Regions from separate parts of the Streptomyces sp. NPDC001914 genome, predicted to be linked through region 3. Evidence: riboswitches for the same ligand, from Rfam matches in the RefSeq annotation. Region 3 holds a riboswitch; each other region holds the start of a gene.
What was found. A riboswitch is a leader RNA that binds a small molecule or an ion and turns the genes downstream of it on or off. The one in region 3 is predicted to bind cobalamin.
Positions count from the first base shown of each region.

Region 1: linked by a shared signal. The riboswitch ahead of ACFYYF_RS13670 ((2Fe-2S) ferredoxin domain-containing protein) and the one ahead of ACFYYF_RS14530 (CbtB-domain containing protein) in region 3 are both predicted to bind cobalamin.
Region 2: linked by a shared signal. The riboswitch ahead of ACFYYF_RS34400 (cobalamin biosynthesis protein) and the one ahead of ACFYYF_RS14530 (CbtB-domain containing protein) in region 3 are both predicted to bind cobalamin.
Region 4: linked by a shared signal. The riboswitch ahead of ACFYYF_RS08705 (ribonucleoside-diphosphate reductase subunit alpha) and the one ahead of ACFYYF_RS14530 (CbtB-domain containing protein) in region 3 are both predicted to bind cobalamin.

Region 1 is NZ_JBIASW010000004.1:232,705-237,430, reverse strand. Features, by position in the region: gene metE (5-methyltetrahydropteroyltriglutamate--homocysteine S-methyltransferase) at 1-2,080, opposite strand, end outside; cobalamin riboswitch at 2,246-2,470, opposite strand; cobalamin riboswitch at 2,644-2,821, shown strand; gene ACFYYF_RS13670 ((2Fe-2S) ferredoxin domain-containing protein) at 3,058-3,450, shown strand; gene ACFYYF_RS13665 (hypothetical protein) at 3,559-4,023, opposite strand.
Region 2 is NZ_JBIASW010000017.1:121,984-126,709, reverse strand. Features, by position in the region: gene ACFYYF_RS34410 (inorganic phosphate transporter) at 168-1,409, shown strand; gene ACFYYF_RS34405 (hypothetical protein) at 1,430-1,648, shown strand; cobalamin riboswitch at 1,785-1,928, shown strand; gene ACFYYF_RS34400 (cobalamin biosynthesis protein) at 2,034-3,005, shown strand; gene ACFYYF_RS34395 (cobyric acid synthase) at 3,002-4,597, shown strand; gene cobN (cobaltochelatase subunit CobN) at 4,594-4,726, shown strand, end outside.
Region 3 is NZ_JBIASW010000004.1:460,697-465,422, reverse strand. Features, by position in the region: gene ACFYYF_RS14545 (LysR family transcriptional regulator) at 1-185, shown strand, start outside; gene ACFYYF_RS14540 (PRC-barrel domain-containing protein) at 304-657, opposite strand; gene ACFYYF_RS14535 (enoyl-CoA hydratase/isomerase family protein) at 1,062-2,177, shown strand; cobalamin riboswitch at 2,238-2,383, shown strand; gene ACFYYF_RS14530 (CbtB-domain containing protein) at 2,424-2,645, shown strand; gene ACFYYF_RS14525 (CbtA family protein) at 2,666-3,424, shown strand; gene meaB (methylmalonyl Co-A mutase-associated GTPase MeaB) at 3,650-4,633, opposite strand; gene scpA (methylmalonyl-CoA mutase) at 4,630-4,726, opposite strand, start outside.
Region 4 is NZ_JBIASW010000002.1:829,278-834,003, forward strand. Features, by position in the region: gene ACFYYF_RS08705 (ribonucleoside-diphosphate reductase subunit alpha) at 1-2,153, opposite strand, end outside; cobalamin riboswitch at 2,285-2,434, opposite strand; gene ACFYYF_RS08710 (GNAT family N-acetyltransferase) at 2,487-3,005, opposite strand; gene mctP (monocarboxylate uptake permease MctP) at 3,336-4,726, opposite strand, start outside.

The DNA of each region.
Region 1 (4,726 bases), 230 kb from region 3:
CGGCGAGTTCACGGGCGACCTGCATGTGCGAGCGGGCGGCTTCGAGACTGATGACGTCGGCGTCGAGATCGTCGATGGCCTGGACGACGTCCCCGAACTCGGCGTAGCACATGTGCGTGTGGATCTGGGTGTCCGGCCGGACACCCGCGGTGGTGAGACGGAACGCCTCGGTGGCCCAGGCCAGGTAGGCGGGCCGGCCGGAGGAGCGCAGCGGGAGGGTTTCGCGCAGTGCGGGTTCGTCGACCTGGATGACCGAAGTCCCGGACGCCTCGAGGTCGTTCACCTCCTCGCGCAGCGCGAGGGCGACCTGCCGGGCGGTGTCGCCGAGCGGCTGGTCGTCGCGGACGAAGGACCAGGCGAGCATGGTGACCGGTCCGGTGAGCATGCCCTTGACCGGCTTGGTGGTGAGGGACTGGGCGTACGTCGTCCAGCGCACCGTCATCGGCTCGGGGCGGGAGATGTCACCGGCCAGGATCGGCGGACGGACATAGCGCGTGCCGTAGGACTGCACCCAGCCATGCTGCGTGGCCAGGTATCCCGTCAGCTGCTCGGCGAAGTACTGGACCATGTCGTTGCGTTCGGCCTCGCCGTGCACGAGGACGTCCAGGCCGGTCTTCTCCTGGAAGGAGATCACCTCCCGGATCTCGGACTTGATGCGCTCCTCGTAGCCGGCCGTGCCGATACGCCCGGTCCGCAGATCGGCGCGGGCGGTGCGCAGTTCGCCTGTCTGCGGGAACGAGCCGATGGTCGTGGTGGGGAGCAGCGGCAGGCCCAGGTGGGTGCGCTGGGCCGCGGCCCGTTCGGCGTAGGGCTGGGAGCGTCGCGCGTCGGCCGCGGTGACGGCCTCGGTGCGGGCCCGTACGGCGGGATCGCGGGTGATGGCGGAGTGCGCGCGCGAGGCCAGGTCGGCTCGGTTCGCGGCGAGTTCGGCCGTGATGGTGTCGGTGCCGCGGCCCAACCCCTTGGCGAGGGTGACGATTTCGGCGCTCTTCTGCCGGGCGAAGGCGAGCCAGCGCAGGACCTGCGGCTCGATGTCCCGTTCGGCGGACGCGTCGAGGGGGACGTGGAGGAGGGAGCAGGAGGCGGCCACGTCGACCCGGTCGGCCAGGCCGAGCAGGGTGCCGAGCGTGGCCAGCGACTTGGCCAGATCGTTGATCCAGATGTTGCGCCCGTCGACCACGCCGGCGACCAGGCGTTTGCCGGGCAGTCCGCCGACGGCGGCCAGCGCGTCCAGGTTGGCGGCCGCGGCGCCGGTGAAGTCCAGCGCGAGACCTTCGACCGGGGCCTTGGCGAGGACCGGCAGGGCTTCGCCGAGCCGGTCGAAGTAGGAGGCCACCAGGAGCTTGGGCCGGTCGGAGAGGGTGCCGAGAACCCGGTAGGCGCGCTCGGCCGCCTTCAACTCTGCGGGGGTGCGGTCCTGGACGAGGGCGGGCTCGTCGAGCTGCGCCCATTCAGCGCCCGCCGCGCGCAGGTCGGCGAGGACCTCCGCGTACACCGGGAGCAGCCGGTCGAGCAGGGTGAGCGGGTCGAAGTCGGCAGCCACGTCGGGGGCCGGCTTGGCGAGCAGCAGATAGGTGACCGGACCGACGAGCACGGGGCGGGCCGCCGCTCCCAGGGCCAGGGCTTCGCGCAGCTCCGTGACCTGCTTGGTGGAGTCGGCCGAGAAGACGGTCTCCGGCCCCAGTTCCGGGACGAGGTAGTGGTAGTTGGTGTCGAACCACTTGGTCATCTCCAGGGGTGCCACGTCCTGGGTGCCGCGGGCCATGGCGAAGTACCCGTCGAGAGGATCACCGTCGACGGCTTCCCGGTGGCGCCCGGGGATCGCGCCGACCATGACCGTGGTGTCGAGGACGTGGTCGTAGAGGGAGAAGTCGCCGGTGGGGAGCTCGTCGATGCCGGCTCCTGCCAGCTGCCGCCAGTGGGCGCGGCGCAGTTCGGCAGCGGTGTCGCGGAGGGCGTCGGCGGTGACCCGGCCCTTCCAGTACCCCTCGATCGCCTTCTTCAGTTCCCGGTGCTGCCCCTGCCGGGGGTAGCCGTACAAGGTGGCCCGTGCGGGCGTGGCCGCGGGCTTGGTGGTCACGGAGATCTCCTTCGCGAGATGAATCCCTGAGATCCCGGAGACGGGACGAGAGCGCGAAGGGTGACGAACCGGACGGAGACCGGCCGCACGCCATGGAGCGCCGCCGTCCGCCTGGTATGTACGCCGACCCGCCCACGAGGTCACCGGAATGTCCGTGCGCGAGTGGTTCGCGTACGGGCAGTTGGCAGGTCTTCGGACTCGCGGGCACGCCCTCCCGACCGGAGGACACCTACTGGCCGTCGCTTCCCAGACCCGGTACGTCGGATCCAGTGCGTATGACGGCGGTCGTTCCCGCTCACCGCTGCGGGGCAGTCCCGGATTCCCACCGGGTTCCCTCTTGCGACGCATCCCGTCTGGCGGACGGGGCGAACCAGCTGCACTGCACAGCCTAGGGGGCAAAGCACTCGCGCGGCCGATCGCATCTGTCATCCGGATGGTGAGGTCGAACACGCGAAGGGCACGCGGGGGAGTGGCCATGGCGGGAAGTCCCCGTGGATCGACAAGGACGCAGGCCCGTTCGTCGGGAACTCCTGACCGTTCCACGAACTGACGGTCGGCAAGCTTGATAGCCTCCTCGGGCCAGTCGAGCCACATCCGAGGCCAGGGAATCCGGTGAGAATCCGGAACTGACGCGCAGCGGTGAGGGGAACGGGCGGGGCACGCGAGCCACTGGGAGACCGGGAAGGCGTCCCGTCCGGATGAACCCGAGTCCGAAGACCTGCTGGCACCTCCGCGCCCGCGCGAAGGAACGTCCGCAGGCCAGGCTCCGCGTACGAGCCCCGACACCGAGGCAGGCATGCCCGTGCTCCGTGCTGTTTCCCCTTCTCTCACATCAGCCCTGTCGCCCTCGGCCCGCAGGGGCTCGAAGCGCGACACCGAGGGCGTCGCGAAGTCCGTCGCCGCATCGTTCCCTTCGACCGCCGGCATCGGCAACGGCCACTGCGACGTTGCCGAACGCGAGCGGTTCGGTGCGTGACATGACGTCTCGACAGCGACCCGACGACGGTCCCGCGTTGCGCACCCCTGCCGAACCGGCACCGTGCCGGATCGTCGTCTGCCGGGACTGCTGCTGCGGAAGCCCGAAGGTCACCGGAGTGGATCACGCTCAGCAGACCGCGCGGCTGGCCGAGCAGGCACCCGTGCGGATCGCGGCCTGCCTCGACGTGTGCGAACACGCCAACGTGATCGTCGTCCAGCCCTCCACGGCCGCACGCGCCGCGGGCGCCCGCCCGGTCTGGCTCGGCCTCGTCAACGACCTCGACGCTACCGAGGACATCGCCGCCTGGGTACGAGCCGGCGGACCTGGCGTCGCCCCCTGCCCCGACATCCTCGACCTCTACGTCTTCACTCCGCCCCGGAGGGCGCGATGAGCGCGAGGGCCGGCAGCGCGCGCGTTGGGGAGTGGAGGTCGCCCGGGCGAGCCGGGCACGGAACGCTTAGCCGGGTGTGTCTCGCCGGTCCTTCTGGTGGTCCACCGGTCAGTGCAGGATGCTGACGGCACGGGCAATGACCAGGAGGGAGGTCAGGAGCGCGGCGACGCTCTGAACGCTCATCAGCAATTTCGCACGGGTGGACAGGGGCATTGTGTCGGTCGGGCTGAAGGCGGTGGAGTTCGTCACGGACACGTACAGGTAGTCCACGAGATCGGGCACCCAGTCAGAGGTGATGCTGGCGCCATCGGCGACCTCTTCCACCGCGTCGTCGTTCTCGTCCTGAGAGAAGCGGAAGTCCGCCAGCGGCAGCTCGTCGCGGCGGAGTTGCGTACGTGCCACCGGACCGCCACGGTCCAGTTCCCAGTAGGCGAGGCCGAAAGCGATGATGTTGGTGAGCCATACCTGCAGAGCGGCCACCAGCAAGGACCGGCCGTCCTTCACCTCGGCATGGACCAGCTCGTGGATGAGGATGCCGAGCGCGGTGAGATTGCTGGCCACGATGACGAGCACGAGAGCCAGCGAGTGGAACCTGAAGGTGGCGGTCTGCCGGGTGAGCCTCTTGGGGGTTGATCGCGATCAGCGGTACCAGGAGCAGTAGTTCCAAAGAGGGCAGTACATAGCGTGGTGCGATCAGGAGCTGCTGCGGCAGGGCCAGGTACAGGGTGATGGCGATGAGCGTGGCGACGACTCCCGGCAGTCGGGGTTCGCCGCGGCGTTCGTGCCGCGGGTGCTTGACGCGGGCTTCGGCCCGGCTCGTCACCATGGTGATGTCCTCCCGCGCGCGTCTGAACCCGGCGTTTCGTGATCGTCTACCCTTCCACGAGGTTTGCAGACCGGGCTGGTGTGGGTGGACGGGGGTTCGCGGGCGTGTCGCCCGGCGGATCAAGGCGGCGGCATGCCACGGAGCTGAGCGAGAACAGCCGCGTGCCGGCCTTGCGTCCGCGGGAACAGCGGGGTACAGGACGCCCAGGACGACATCCACGGCTGACATCGCCGACGCCGGACAGGGACGTCCCTCATCACGGTCCGTTACCCTTGGCGCGCCACGGCCGCCCGCGGAGATCCGGCCCGAACCCGCCCCCGGCATTGGTCCAGGAGCCAGTCCCACGATGGGTGACGATCCGTCAATCCATTCGCATCCAGACGCTCCGTCATCCACGGGGCATCCCCGGTTCCCGGTCGGTAGCGGCGTGGCGGTGGCGGGCGTAGGCGA
Region 2 (4,726 bases), on a different contig from region 3:
GGAGCACGGAATTCCGCATCCGTTCGAGCCCGCCGAAGTGCGCCTCGACACAAGCGGAATGGCAATCCACTGTTCGGGACACCAGGCCGCCCGACCCAGTTCACCTTCCGTTCACCCAGGTTGCCTACGTTCCACCTGCCACTGACGTCCAACAGAAGCCTGGGTAAATGGAACACATCACGCTCCTCCTCGGAATCGTGATCGTCACCGCTCTCGTGTTCGATTTCACGAACGGTTTCCACGACACCGCCAACGCGATGGCCACCACCATCTCGACCGGCGCGCTCAAGCCCAAGGTCGCGGTGGCCATGTCCGCCGCCCTCAACCTTGTCGGCGCCTTCCTCTCCGTCGAGGTCGCCAACACGATCTCCAAGGGCCTCGTCGACGAGACGGGCATCCGGCCAGAGGTGATCTTCGCCGCGCTCGTCGGCGCGATCCTCTGGAACCTGGTGACATGGCTCGTCGGACTTCCGTCCAGCTCCTCGCACGCCCTCATGGGCGGCCTGGTCGGCGCCACCATCGCCTCCGCCGGTACCGGCGCCGTGCACGGTGACGTCCTGGTCGGCAAGGTGCTTCTGCCCGCCGTCGCCGCCCCGATCGTCGCCGGACTGGCCGCCATGGTCGCCACCCGGCTGTCGTACAAGCTGAGCGGCGGCGCCGACACCAAGGCCACCAAGAAGGGCTACCGCGCCGGCCAGATCGCCTCCGCGGGCCTGGTCTCGCTGGCCCACGGCACCAACGACGCGCAGAAGACGATGGGCATCATCACCCTGGCCCTGGTCGCCGGTGGCGCCGTCGCTCCCGACTCCGACCCGCCGGTCTGGGTCATCCTGTCCGCCGGTCTCGCCATCGCGCTCGGCACCTACCTGGGCGGCTGGCGCATCATCCGCACGATGGGCAAGGGCCTGACCGACCTTCAGCCGCAGCAGGGCTTCGCCGCCCAGACCAGCGCGGCGACGGTCATCCTGGCCTCCTCGCACATCGGCTTCTCCCTCTCCACCACGCACTCGGTCTCCGGTTCCGTGATGGGCGCGGGTCTCGGCCGCAAGGGCGGTGTGGTCCGCTGGTCCACCGCCACCCGCATGGTCGTCGCCTGGGTCCTCACGCTGCCCGCCGCCGCCCTGGTCGGCGCGCTCGCCGAATGGGTGACCGGTTTCGGCGCCTGGGGCACCACGCTGGTCGCCGTCTTCCTGGTCGGTTCCAGCTTCGCGATCTGGCGCCGCTCGCGCCGCGAGGTCGTCGACCACAACAACGTGAACGACGTCGAGGAGCCCCCCGGCGTGGTGACGCAGGCCATCGCCGCCGTCACCCCGCCCCCGGCCGGCACCCTGTCCGAGGGCCTCACGGCCACCATCCCGGCTCCGGCCGAGCCCACGGTGAACCCGTCGGCGCCGTCCCGAGTGGCCTGAGAACCGAAGGAAGAAACAGCATGCACATCGACTGGTCAGCCCTCGGATCGGTCTTCGGGGTCAGCCTCGGAGTGACCGTGGCCCTCGTCGCCCTCTTCACCCTCGGCGTCGCCGGCCTCTCCAAGAAGGAGACCGCCCAGGGCGGTTCCGCGGTCGCGGCGGCCACCGGCGCGTACGTCTGCTTCGCGGCCTGCGCGGCGGCGGTGGCGTACGGCATCTCTCTGATCATCACCAAGTAGCCCGCCACGGGCGGCCCGGAACCGGGCCGCCCGTGGCGGAACCGCACGTGGGGTGCGGGACGGATCACCGTCCCGCACCCCACGCGTATGTGGGCCTGCGCACACTGTCCCTCCGCAGGTCAACAGCCAGTTGACGGCCGTTCGCACCCCGTGGTGGACTGCCGGAGCCAAGTACGGCGGCATGAGAGGAAGCCGGTGCGAATCCGGCGCGGTCCCGCCACTGTCATCGGGGAAGAAACTCCCCGGGAGCCAGGAACTCTCACCGCCGGTCTCGTCGAACCAGGGCGTGGACACCCTGAGTGAGGACATATCGCCATGCGCGGCTGCCCGTTGCCCGTTCCGCTGAGTACGAGGGTTCCGCTCCACCCCACGGCCGGCTGACCCCGTGCGTGCCGATCGCGTCTTCGCGTACGGCGCCGCCGCCGGCCTCCTCGGCGACCTGCTGCTCGGCGATCCCCGCCGAGGCCATCCGGTCGCCGCCTTCGGGCGGGCCGCCGCGGCCGTCGAACGGACACTGTGGCGGGACCACCGCGGGTGGGGCGCGCTGCACACGGCCGTCTGCGTCGGCGGCGCCACCGGGCTCGCCGCGCTCGCGAGCCGTGCCGTACGCCACTCACGTACCGCCTCCGTGGCCCTGACCGCCGCCGCCACCTGGGCCGTCGTCGGGGGTACCTCCCTCGACCGCGAGGCTCGGGCGATCGGCGGCGCGCTCGCGGCCGGTGACCTCGACGTGGCCCGGGAGCGGCTGCCGCATCTGTGCGGCCGCGACCCGCAGGCACTGGACGCCGACGGCGTCGCCCGCGCCGTCGTCGAGTCCGTCGCCGAGAACACCTCCGACGCCGTCGTGGGCGCGCTGGTCTGGGGCGCCGTCGGCGGTGTGCCCGGACTCGTCGCCTTCCGCGCCGTGAACACGCTCGACGCCATGGTCGGACACAAGTCCCCCCGCCACCGGCGCTACGGCTGGGCCTCCGCCCGGCTCGACGACCTCGCGGGCTGGCCCGGAGCCCGGCTGACCGCCGTCCTCGCGACCGTGGCCGGACCCGACCCGCGCGGCGCCGCGCGCGCCTGGCGCGCGGACGCCGGCAAGCATCCGAGCCCCAACGCCGGGCCCGTGGAGGCCTCGTTCGCGGGCGCGCTCGGCGTGCGGCTCGGCGGCACCCTCTCGTACGGCGGACGGGTCGAACACCGGCCCGTGCTCAACGGCGCGGGGCGTGCCGTCCACGTCCACGACATCGAACGGGCCGTACGGCTCTCCCGGCGCGTCGGCTGGCTCGCGCTCGGCGTGAGCGCCGCCGGACGGGTTCTTCTCACCGGGGCCGGACGGGCTTCATCCACCAGGAAGGGGCGCACCGCATGAGCGGCGGGCTGCTGATCGCCGGAACCACCTCCGACGCGGGCAAGAGCGTCGTGACCGCCGGGATCTGCCGGTGGCTGGCGCGCCAGGGCGTCAAGGTCGCGCCCTTCAAGGCGCAGAACATGTCGCTGAACTCGTTCGTGACGCGCGAGGGCGCCGAGATCGGGCGGGCGCAGGCCATGCAGGCGCAGGCCGCCCGCGTGGAGCCGACCGCGCTGATGAATCCCGTGCTGCTCAAGCCGGGCAGCGACCGCAGCAGCCAGGTCGTCCTGATGGGCAAGCCGGTGGGCGAGATGAGTGCCCGCGGGTTCTTCGGGACGACCGGGTCCGTGACGGACCCCTCGTCAGGTACCGCGCCGGCCGGGGACCGGCTGAGCGGGGGGCACCGGGAGGCACTCCTCGCCACCGTCCTCGACTGTCTGGCGCAGTTGCGGGGCACGTATGACGCGGTGATCTGTGAAGGGGCCGGCAGCCCGGCCGAGATCAATCTGCGGCGCACCGACATCGTGAACATGGGGGTGGCGCGGAACGCGGGGCTTCCCGTGCTCGTCGTCGGCGACATCGACCGGGGCGGGGTGTTCGCCTCGTTCTTCGGGACGGTGGCGCTGCTGTCGCCCGAGGACCAGGCGCTCGTCGCCGGATTCCTCGTCAACAAGTTCCGCGGGGACGTGAGCCTGCTGGAGCCGGGGCTCGACATGCTGCACGGCCTCACCGGGCGGCGCTCGTACGGCGTGCTGCCGTTCCGGCACGGGCTCGGCATCGACGAGGAGGACGGACTGCGGGTCTCGCTGCGCGGGGCCGTCCGTGAGTCGGCTGTCTCCTCCCCCGTCGGCGAGGACGTGCTGCGGGTCGCCGTCTGCGCGATCCCGCTGATGTCGAACTTCACCGACGTGGACGCGCTCGCCGCCGAACCGGGTGTCGTCGTGCGGTTCGTGGACCGGGCCGAGGAACTGGCCGACGCCGACCTCGTCGTCGTCCCCGGCACCCGGGGCACGGTCAACGCGCTCCGGTGGCTGCGCGAGCGCGGCCTCGCGGACGCCATCGCGCGCCGGGCCGCCGAGGGGCGGCCCGTCCTCGGCGTCTGCGGCGGCTACCAGCTGCTCGGCCAACACATCGAGGACGAGGTCGAATCCCGCGCCGGCCGGGTCGAGGGGCTCGGACTCCTGCCCGTCCGCGTGCGGTTCGCGCGGGAGAAGACGCTGGCGCGGCCGGTCGGCACGGCCCTCGGCGAGCGCGTCGAGGGGTACGAGATCCATCACGGCGTCGCCGAGGTGACCGGCGGCGAGCCGTTCATGTCCGACGGCGACGGACAGGGCCTGGACGGGTGCCGGGTCGGCTCCGTCTGGGGTACGCACTGGCACGGCTCCCTGGAGTCGGACGGTTTCCGGCGGGCCTTCCTGCGCGAGGTGGCCGCCGCCGCGGGCCGCCGCTTCGTGCCGGCCCCCGACACGTCGTTCGCGGCGCTGCGCGAGGAGCAGCTCGACCGGCTCGGCGACCTGATCGAGGAACACGCGGACACGGACGCGCTGTGGCGGCTCATCGAGTCCGGCGCGCCGCAAGGACTGCCCTTCATTCCACCGGGAGCACCCGCATGAGCACAGTGTTGTTGTTGTCGACCGCCGACACGGATCTGCTGGCGGCCCGCGCCAGTGGCGCCGCCTACCGGATCGGCAACCCGACCCGGGTCGACGTCACCGGTGAACTCCCGGCGCTCGTCGAGGGCG
Region 3 (4,726 bases):
GTGTCCCCGAGGTCACCACGCGGTCAGCGGTCGCCGACCTCGGCCTGGTCGTGCTCCCCCTCCCCCTCGAACTGCCCTCGGCACCCGTGTACTTGTCGTGGCATCAGCGCTACGACACCGACCAGGCCCATGCCTGGCTGCGTGGGCTTGCGCGCACCGCGCTGGCCACGTGCGGAGCTTCGTAGTCGGCTCGTCGGCAGGCCGCAGGCTCGGTGGCCGGTCGTTCGGGGGATGCGCGAGGGGCGGGTGGCGAAACGGAGGAAGTCTGTTTCGCCACCCGCCCCTCGCGCGTATGCCGTGAGGTCAGATCATGCGCAGGCCGGTGTAGTAGCCGGCGAGCCGCTCGTGATAGTCGGCGTCCCCGAGGTGCTGGTCCTGGACGAACTCCGGGGAGTGCTTGATCTGGTCCTTGGTGAGCGCGACGTAGACCTTCTGCTCGTCCCTGTCGACCGACTGCACCGTGCCGGCCGGGAGCAGGACCTGCTTGCCGAAGATCCAGACGCCTGTGTCGACGACGAGGTAGGAGGAGTCGACCTCGTCCGAGTGCTTGTCGACCTTCCCGATGCTGCCGTCGGTGGCCTCGACCTTGTATCCGATCAGGTCGGTGCCCACCGTGTGACCGGTGGTCGGCTGGTAGCCCCAGATGCTGTCGCTCATAAGAAAGGCTCCCTCATTTGAATCCGCTGCAATCCACAGCCGAACTGCGGAATCTGTTGAGGCGTCACCGGATTCGATGACGTTTCCTCGCAGAGCCGGGTTCCCAGGCTTTGGAGGCTGACACCTCCGCGAGTTTCGAGAGCGGAGTCGGCCCGGTGCTTTCGCGAACAGGCCGAACGGTATTTCGGCGTGCCGGCGATGACGGCTGGTTCCGTTTCGAGTTGGTGCGCCCTTTTGGGCTCAGGTGGTGCAGCGTGTCGCCCGGAGTGCCCGTGGCCTCCCGCGATCGAGCGGTCGGTACGGTGGCGACGTGGCCGGCGTGATCCGTGAGCCGGTCGGAGCGTGGAAGGAACCACCGAGATCATGCGCGCCATCGTGACCCGCCGACCGACCGAGGTGTGCGGATGACCGGCACCAAGACACCCGGCACCGAGACACCCGGCGCGGACGAATCCGTCCTGCTGCGCACCGAGGGACGGGCCGGTCACATCGTCCTCAACCGGCCCAGGGCGCTGAACGCGCTGAATCATGGCATGGTGCGCCGGATCGGCGACGCGCTCACCGCCTGGGAACACGACCCCGCCGTCGAGACCGTCGTCATCACCGGCGCCGGAGAACGCGGACTGTGCGCGGGCGGCGACATCCGGGTCGTCCACGACGACGCGCGCGACGGGGACGGCAGCGCGTCCGCGGCCTTCTGGCGCGACGAGTACCACCTCAACGCCCGTATCGCCCGCTACCCGAAGCCGTACGTGGCGGTCATGGACGGCATCGTCATGGGCGGCGGCGTCGGTGTCTCCGCGCACGGCAGCGTCCGGATCGTCACGGAGCGCTCGCGCGTCGCCATGCCCGAGACCGGCATCGGGTTCGTCCCCGACGTCGGCGGCACCCACCTGCTGGCTCTCGCGCCGGGCGAACTCGGCACCCATCTCGCCCTGACGGGTGCCTCGATCGGCGCCGGGGACGCGCTGCTGTGCGGCCTCGCCGACTGGTACATGCCCTCCTCCGCGCTCCGGCGGTTCGTGGCCGACCTCGCGGACCGGCCCGTGACCGATGCCCTGGCCGAGCACACGCGGCCCGCCCCGCCGGCCGAACTCGCGGAGCGGCGCGAGTGGATCGACGCCTGCTACGGCGCCGGCACGGTCGAGGAGATCGTCCGGCTGCTGCTCGCGGCCGACGACCCGGCCGCCAAGGAGACGGCGGAGATCCTGCTCGGCAACTCACCCACCGCCCTCAAGGTCACGCTGGCCGCTCTGCGCCGCGCCCGGCGGCTCGGATCACTGGAGCGGGTCCTCGACCAGGAGTACCGCGTCTCGTGCGCGGCCCTCACCGCACCCGACCTGGTGGAAGGCGTCCGGGCCCAGATCATCGACAAGGACCGGGCGCCGCGCTGGTCCCCGGCCACGCTCGCCGAGGTCACCGACACCGATGTCGAGCGCTTCTTCACGCCCCTGGGCGAGCGTGAACTCGGGCTGTCCGGAGGCGAGTCCGGCACCGGGACGGAGGCCGCACGGGACTGAGGAGCGGCGCTCCACCTGGGACGAGAGGAAGATCACCCCGGTCGGCGTGGTCTTGGCCAGGTACGCGCCACGCGGTACGGTCGGTCCGATATCGACGACGCCAAGACGGAAGCCGGCGGAAATCCGGCACGGTCGCGCCACTGTGAACGAGACGTCCCAGCCACGCTGGGCGCCCGTGAGTCAGACCCGTAGGCGTCATCCTGTGCACCACCGAGATGGGACGCGAACTCCCGAGGAGGTCCTGCCATGGCGCAGACCGTCGCTCCGCCGACAGCCACCACCCCCGCTCTCCCCGCCAAACTGCCGATCGGTGCGATCGTCCCCTGGGCGGCCTTCTTCGGCATCCTGATGCTGGTCCTGCTGTACTTCGTCGGCGCCGAACAGGGCGCCACCTCCGTCGTCTCCGGCGAGGACGTTCACGAGTGGGTGCACGACGCCCGCCACCTGCTCGGCTTCCCCTGCCACTGACGCGAGGAAGAGCGCACATCATGAACTCCGCAACGGTAAGAAACCTCCTCGTACGCGGCATGCTCGCCGGCCTCGCCGCCGGTGTACTCGCCCTGGTCGTCGCCTACTTCCTCGGTGAACCGAACGTCGACAGCGCCATCGGCTTCGAGGAGGCCCACGCCCACGAACACGGGCACGAGGTCGAACTCGTCTCCCGGAGCCTCCAGTCCACGGCGGGCCTCGCCACCGGTGTCCTGGTCTACGGCGTCTCCTTCGGCGGAATCGCCGCGCTCGCCTACTGCTTCGCACTCGGCCGCGTGGGTCGCTTCGGCCCGCGCGCGACCGCGCTCCTGCTGTCCGGGACCGCGCTCCTCGCCGTGTACGTCGTGCCGTTCCTGAAGTACCCGGCCAACCCGCCGTCGGTCGGCGACCCCGACACCATCGGCAAGCGGACCGCCCTGTACTTCCTGATGATGGTCCTCAGCGTGCTCCTCGCGGTGGGCGCCACCATCCTCGGCAAGCGTCTCGCCCCCGCGCTGGGCACCTGGTACGCCACCGTCGCCGCGGTGGCCGCCTTCGCCGTCGCGATCGGACTGGCTTTCGCGTTCCTGCCCGTGGTCAACGAGGTGCCGGGAGACTTCCCGGCCACCCTCCTGTGGCGGTTCAGGCTCTCCGCCCTGGCCATGCAGGCCGTCATGTGGGGCGGATTCGGTCTGGTCTTCGGCGAGTTGGCCGAGCGGATGCTCAACCCCCGGCCCGCGAAGGTTCCTTCGGGGACATCGGTCCCGGCCGCGAACTGAACCCCTGCGCGACACCGCACGCCACAGGCCCCCGGATCATTCCGGGGGCCTGTCGTGTGTCCGGGCCGCGGCGCGTGGAGTGGCCAGGGGCAGTCTGCCCGGCGTGCTCCTCGTTCCGGTGCGACCGGTGCGACCGGCGCGTCCCGCACATCCGGCGATTCGGCGCGGTCACCACGGGTACGAGCGGTGGCCGGGCTCCGACCTGCCCCGCCACCGCCGTCCGACTCAGCGGCCTTCGCCGCCGAAAACCCTGAGAATGCGTTCCGCCGCGAGAGTGGCCGTCAACCCGCCCTCCCGTACCTGCCGTTCGAGGTCGGGAGCGACGGCCCGTACGGCCTGATCGGCGTGCAGCCGGCCGAGCAGCTCGTCCCGGACCATCGTCCAGGTCCAGTCCACCTGCTGGTCCCGGCGCTTCTCGGCGAGGCGGCCGGTGGAGTCGAGCAGCGTCCGGTGCTGTTCGAGCCGATCCCAGAGCGTGTCCAGACCGGCCGACTCGCGGGCGCTGCAACTCAGCACCGGCGGCGTCCACACGGCGTCCTTGCCGTGCATCAGGCGCAGCGCGCCCGCCAGTTCACGTGCCGCCGACTGCGCGTCACGCTCGTGCGGGCCGTCCGCCTTGTTGACGGCGATCACGTCGGCCAGCTCCAGGACACCCTTCTTGATGCCCTGCAACTGATCGCCGGTGCGGGCCAGCGTCAACAGCAGGAAGGAGTCCACCATGTTGGCGACCGCGGTCTCGGACTGGCCGACGCCGACGGTCTCCACCAGCACCACGTCGTACCCGGCCGCCTCCATCACCACGATCGACTCGCGGGTCGCCTTCGCCACCCCGCCGAGCGTGCCGGCGGTGGGGGAGGGGCGGATGAACGCGGCCGGGTCCACGGCCAGCCGCTCCATACGCGTCTTGTCGCCGAGGATCGAACCGCCCGTACGGCTGGAGGACGGGTCGACGGCGAGGACCGCGACCCTGTGCCCGAGCGAGGTCAGCATCGTGCCGAACGCGTCGATGAAGGTCGACTTGCCCACGCCCGGCACCCCGCTGACACCGATCCGGCGGGCCTTGCCGCTGTACGGGAGCAGCTCGGTCAGCAACTCCTGTGCCAGCGCGCGGTGCTGGGGCCGGGTGGACTCGACGAGCGTGATGGCGCGGGCGACCAGCGCCCGCTTCCCGTCGAGCACACCCTTGACATAGGTGTCGAGTTGGATCACAGGTCGTGCCCGAGGTCGGCAGAGAGCCGCTGGACGAGGTCGTACGCCGCGTCCGGGATCACCGTCCCGGGCGGGAAGACCGCCGCGGCGCCC
Region 4 (4,726 bases), on a different contig from region 3:
AGGTTCAGCGACTGCGCCTGGTCCAGGAACGGGGTGCGGGCGGCGGCCATGTCGATCAGTCCGCGCTGCGGGATCTCCCACGCCGTGCGGTACAGGTCGCGCACGTCCTGCGGGACCCAGGTGAAGCCCTGGACCGAGCCGTTGGACTCGCGCAGCGCCTCACGGGTCTGCGCGTCCCACACGCCGAGCTCCTTCAGCTCGGCCACCAGGTAGGAGTTGACCTGAAGGAACTCGCCGGAGAGCGTCTCGCGCTTGAACAGGTTCGACACCTGCGGCTCGATGCACTCGTACACGCCCGCGATGGAGGCGATGGTGGCGGTGGGCGCGATCGCGAGGAGCAGCGAGTTGCGCATGCCGACCGCGGCGATCCGCTCACGCAGGGCCGCCCAGCGCTCCGGCCAGTTCAGCTCGACGTCGAAGTGGTCCGGGTGCAGGACGCCCCGGGCGGTACGGGTCTTCTCCCAGGCCGGGAGGGGCCCGTTGCGCTCGGCGAGGTCCGCGGAGGCCTCGTACGAGGCGAGCATGATCCGCTCGGCGATACGGGTGGACAGCGCGCGGGCCTCGGGCGAGTCGAACGGGATCCGCAGCTTGAAGAAGACGTCCTGCAGACCCATCGCGCCGAGACCGACCGGACGCCACTTGGCGTTCGAGCGGCCCGCCTGCTCGGTCGGGTAGAAGTTGATGTCCACCACGCGGTCGAGGAAGGTCACCGCGGTGCGCACGGTCGCATCGAGCCGCTCCCAGTCGATGTCCCCGCCGGTCACGAACGCGCCCAGGTTGACCGAACCCAGGTTGCAGACCGCCGTCTCCCCGTCGTCCGTGACCTCCAGGATCTCGGTGCACAGGTTCGAGGAGTGGACCGTGTGGCCCGGCTCCGCCGTCTGGTTGGCGGTGCGGTTGGCGGCGTCCTTGAAGGTCATCCAGCCGTTGCCGGTCTGCGCCAGGGTGCGCATCATGCGGCCGTACAGGTCGCGCGCCGGGATGGTCTTCCTGGCGAGGCCCGCCTCCTCCGCCTTGCGGTAGGCCGCGTCGAACTCGTCGCCCCACAGGTCGACCAGCTCCGGCACGTCGGCGGGGGAGAACAGCGACCAGACGGCGTCCTCGTTCACCCGGCGCATGAACTCGTCCGGGATCCAGTGCGCGAGGTTCAGGTTGTGCGTACGCCGGGCGTCCTCACCGGTGTTGTCGCGCAGCTCCAGGAACTCCTCGATGTCGGAGTGCCAGGTCTCCAGGTAGACCGCCGCCGCGCCCTTGCGCCGGCCGCCCTGGTTCACCGCGGCGACCGAGGCGTCGAGGGTCTTCAGGAACGGGACGATGCCGTTGGAGTGCCCGTTGGTGCCGCGGATCAGCGAACCGCGGCTGCGGATACGGGAGTACGACAGGCCGATGCCGCCGGCGTGCTTCGACAGCCGGGCCACCTGGTGGTAGCGGTCGTAGATGGAGTCCAGCTCGTCCAGCGGGGAGTCGAGGAGATAGCAGGACGACATCTGGGGGTGCCGCGTACCGGAGTTGAAGAGCGTGGGGGAGGAGGGCAGGTAGTCGAGGCGGCTCATGAGCCGGTAGAGCGCGGCGACCTCCTCCACGGAGCGGACGGTGTCGTCCTCCGCGAGACCTGAGGCCACCCGCAGCATGAAGTGCTGGGGCGTCTCGACGACCTTGCGGGTGATCGGGTGCCGGAGCAGATAGCGGCTGTGCAGCGTGCGCAGCCCGAAGTAGCCGAACCGGTCGTCGCCCTCGGCATCGATCAGCGCGTCGAGGCGGGCCGTGTGCAGCCGCACGAACGCGGCCGTACGGTCGGCGATCAGACCCTCGCGGTGGCCGACGGCGACCGACTCGGAGAAGGTGCTCACGCCCTGCGAGGCGGCCTCGGCGGCGATCGTGATCGCGAGCAGCCGGGCGGCCAGCCGGGAGTAGGCGGGGTCCTCGGAGATGAGACCCGCGGCCGCCTCGGTGGCCAGTTCGCGCAGCTCGGCCTCGTCGGCGCGGGCGGACCGGCCGCGCAGCGCCGCGGCGGCGACCCGGCCGGGGTCGGCGTCGGGGAGGTCGGCGGTCAGATCCGTCAGGGTCCGCAGCAGCGCGGTCCCGGGACCGTCGGTCTCCACCGGGGCCTGCTGCGCGGTCACTGAAGCCGGATCGGCTGGCGCGATGGTCACGTGGGCTCTCCTCGCTCGGCACGGGGCCTTGCGGGCGGGCACGGGGCACACGGGAGCGCTTTCGGGCAGCAGCGCACCGCGTCCACCGGCCCATTCCGCGAGGCCCGGACGTCGTCGGCACCCGGGCCGGACGGCCGGGGCGCGCTGTCGGCAGGTCCTCGGACTGACGCGAGTACGGGCACACGCAGACGCGAACACGCACAAGTACACCGTTGCGGGACAGTTCCGGATTCGCACCGGATTCCCCTGCGGCGACAGCGACCATGAGCATACATCTTGTGCCGGGCTTCGGGACTGCCCCCACATGTTGTGTCCGCTCGGTGTCCGAGAGCGCTACGGAGCGTGCCGGAGCGTCAACTCGTAAGTGAGCAGCCGGATGTCGTCGAGCTCCGGGAGGGGGTTCCAGTCGCGGTCCGGGGTGCGCGTGAAGCCGAGGCGTTCGTAGAGGCGGTGGGCGCCGTGCATGGTGCGCTGGGTGGACAGGACGAGGCGCGCGCAGCCCTCCACGGCCCGTGCCCGCCCGACACAGGCACGTACCAGGGCCTCGCCCGCTCCCCGGCCGCGGGCCTCCCGCGCGACCGCGAGCATCCGGATCTCCGCCTCCCCGGCCCGCGCGAAGTCGGCCATGGGACCGGCGTCCGCCACGAAGGTCACGCTGCCGAGCACCCGGTCCCCCTCGGCGGCGACCAGTACCTCGGCGACGGCCGCGCGTCCCGCGACGTCCCGCAGCCGTCCCAGGTACGCGTCGCTCTCCCCGAAGTCGAGCAGCCCGTCCCCGAGATAGGCCTGGGCCGCGATCTCGCCGACGACGGGGTACTCCTCGGGCCGGGCCGGCCGGATGACGATGTCCATGCGGGCGAGTGTGCCCGACCGGCAGGACGAAGGGCCGCCGGTTTTCCTCAAACCGGCAGGGCGAAGAGCTGCCGCTCTCCTCCGGCCGGTACGGCGAAGGGCTGCGGGTTCGCCTCCGGCCGGTACGGACGGGCCGCGGGTTTTCATCCGGCCGGTACGGCGAAGGGCCGCGCGTCTTCCTCCGGCCGGTACGGCGAAGGGCTGCGGGTTCTCATCCGGACGGTACGGCGAAGGGCCGCCGGCTTCTCATCCGGCCGGTACGGCGAAGGGCCGCCGGCTTCTCCTCCGGCGGCCCTTCGTCGTGCGCTCGTGTCTCCTGGTGGCTCGTCCCTAGTGGCTCGCCTCCGCCGCGGCCGGCGGGAGCTCGGTCTCGACGCCCGGATCACCCGCGTCGGCCGTGTAGTCGCCGGGCGAGGTCTCGTCCACGCCCTCCGGGGCCTTGAGCGCCCTGAGGACGAAGGTCAGGACGACGGTCACGGCCACGTTCAGGACGAACGCCGTCAGACCGATGTACCCGATCTCCCCGATGCCGGGGATCTCCTTCGCGCTGCCGCCGAAGTGCTTCTGCGTCGGGGAGGCCACCCCGTAGGCGGCGATCGTGCCGTAGAGCATGCCGACCGCCCAGCCGCCCAGCAGCGCCCAGCGGTGGAACCAGCGGGTGAACAGCCCGCCGACCAGCGAGGGGAAGGTCTGCAGGATCCAGATGCCGCCCAGCAGCTGGAAGTTGATCGCGACGGTCTTGTCCATGGTCAGGACGAAGGCCAGGGCGCCCACCTTCACCAGCAGCGAGACCAGCTTGGAGACCCGGGTCTCCTGGCGCGGGGTCGCGGCCGGGTTGATGAAGTCCTTGTAGATGTTGCGGGTGAAGAGGTTCGCCGCCGCGATCGACATGATGGCCGCCGGGACGAGCGCGCCGATGCCGATGGCGGCGAAGGCGACGCCCGCGAACCAGGCGGGGAACATGTTCTCGAAGAGCTGGGGGATGGCGAGCTGGCCGTTGGTGACCTTCACGCCCGCCGCGATCGCCATGAACCCGAGCAGGGCGAGCAGACCCAGCATCAGCGAGTACAGCGGCAGGATCGTGGTGTTGCGGCGGATCACCTCCCGGCTGCGGCCGGACAGCGTCGCGGTGACCGAGTGCGGGTACATGAACAGGGCCAGCGCCGAGCCGAGCGCGAGGGTGGCGTACGTCCACTGGCCGGCCTCGGCGGGGACGACCCCGCCGGCGCCCGCGGCCGTGTACTTGTCGCTCGCCGCCTTGAAGATCTCGTCGAAGCCGCCCAGCTTGATCGGGATGTAGATGATCGCCACCGCGATCACGATGTAGATCAGGGTGTCCTTCACGAACGCGATCAGCGCGGGGGCTCGCAGACCCGAGGAGTAGGTGTACGCGGCCAGCACACCGAAGGCGATGAGCAGCGGCAGGTCCTTGACGAACCAGTTGGTGCTGTCGCCGCCGCCCACGCCCATCACGTCCAGGACGGCCTGGATGCCGACGAGTTGGAGCGCGATGTAGGGCATGGTGGCGAGGATGCCGGTGACGGCCACGGCGAGGGACAGGCCCTTGGAGCCGAAGCGGCCGCGCACGAAGTCCGAGGTCGTCACATAGCCGTGCCGGTGGGAGACCGACCACAGGCGGGGCAGGAAGGTGAAGATCAGCGGATAGACCAGGATCGTGTACGGCACCGCGAAGAAGCCGGCCGCGCCCGCCGCGTAGATCG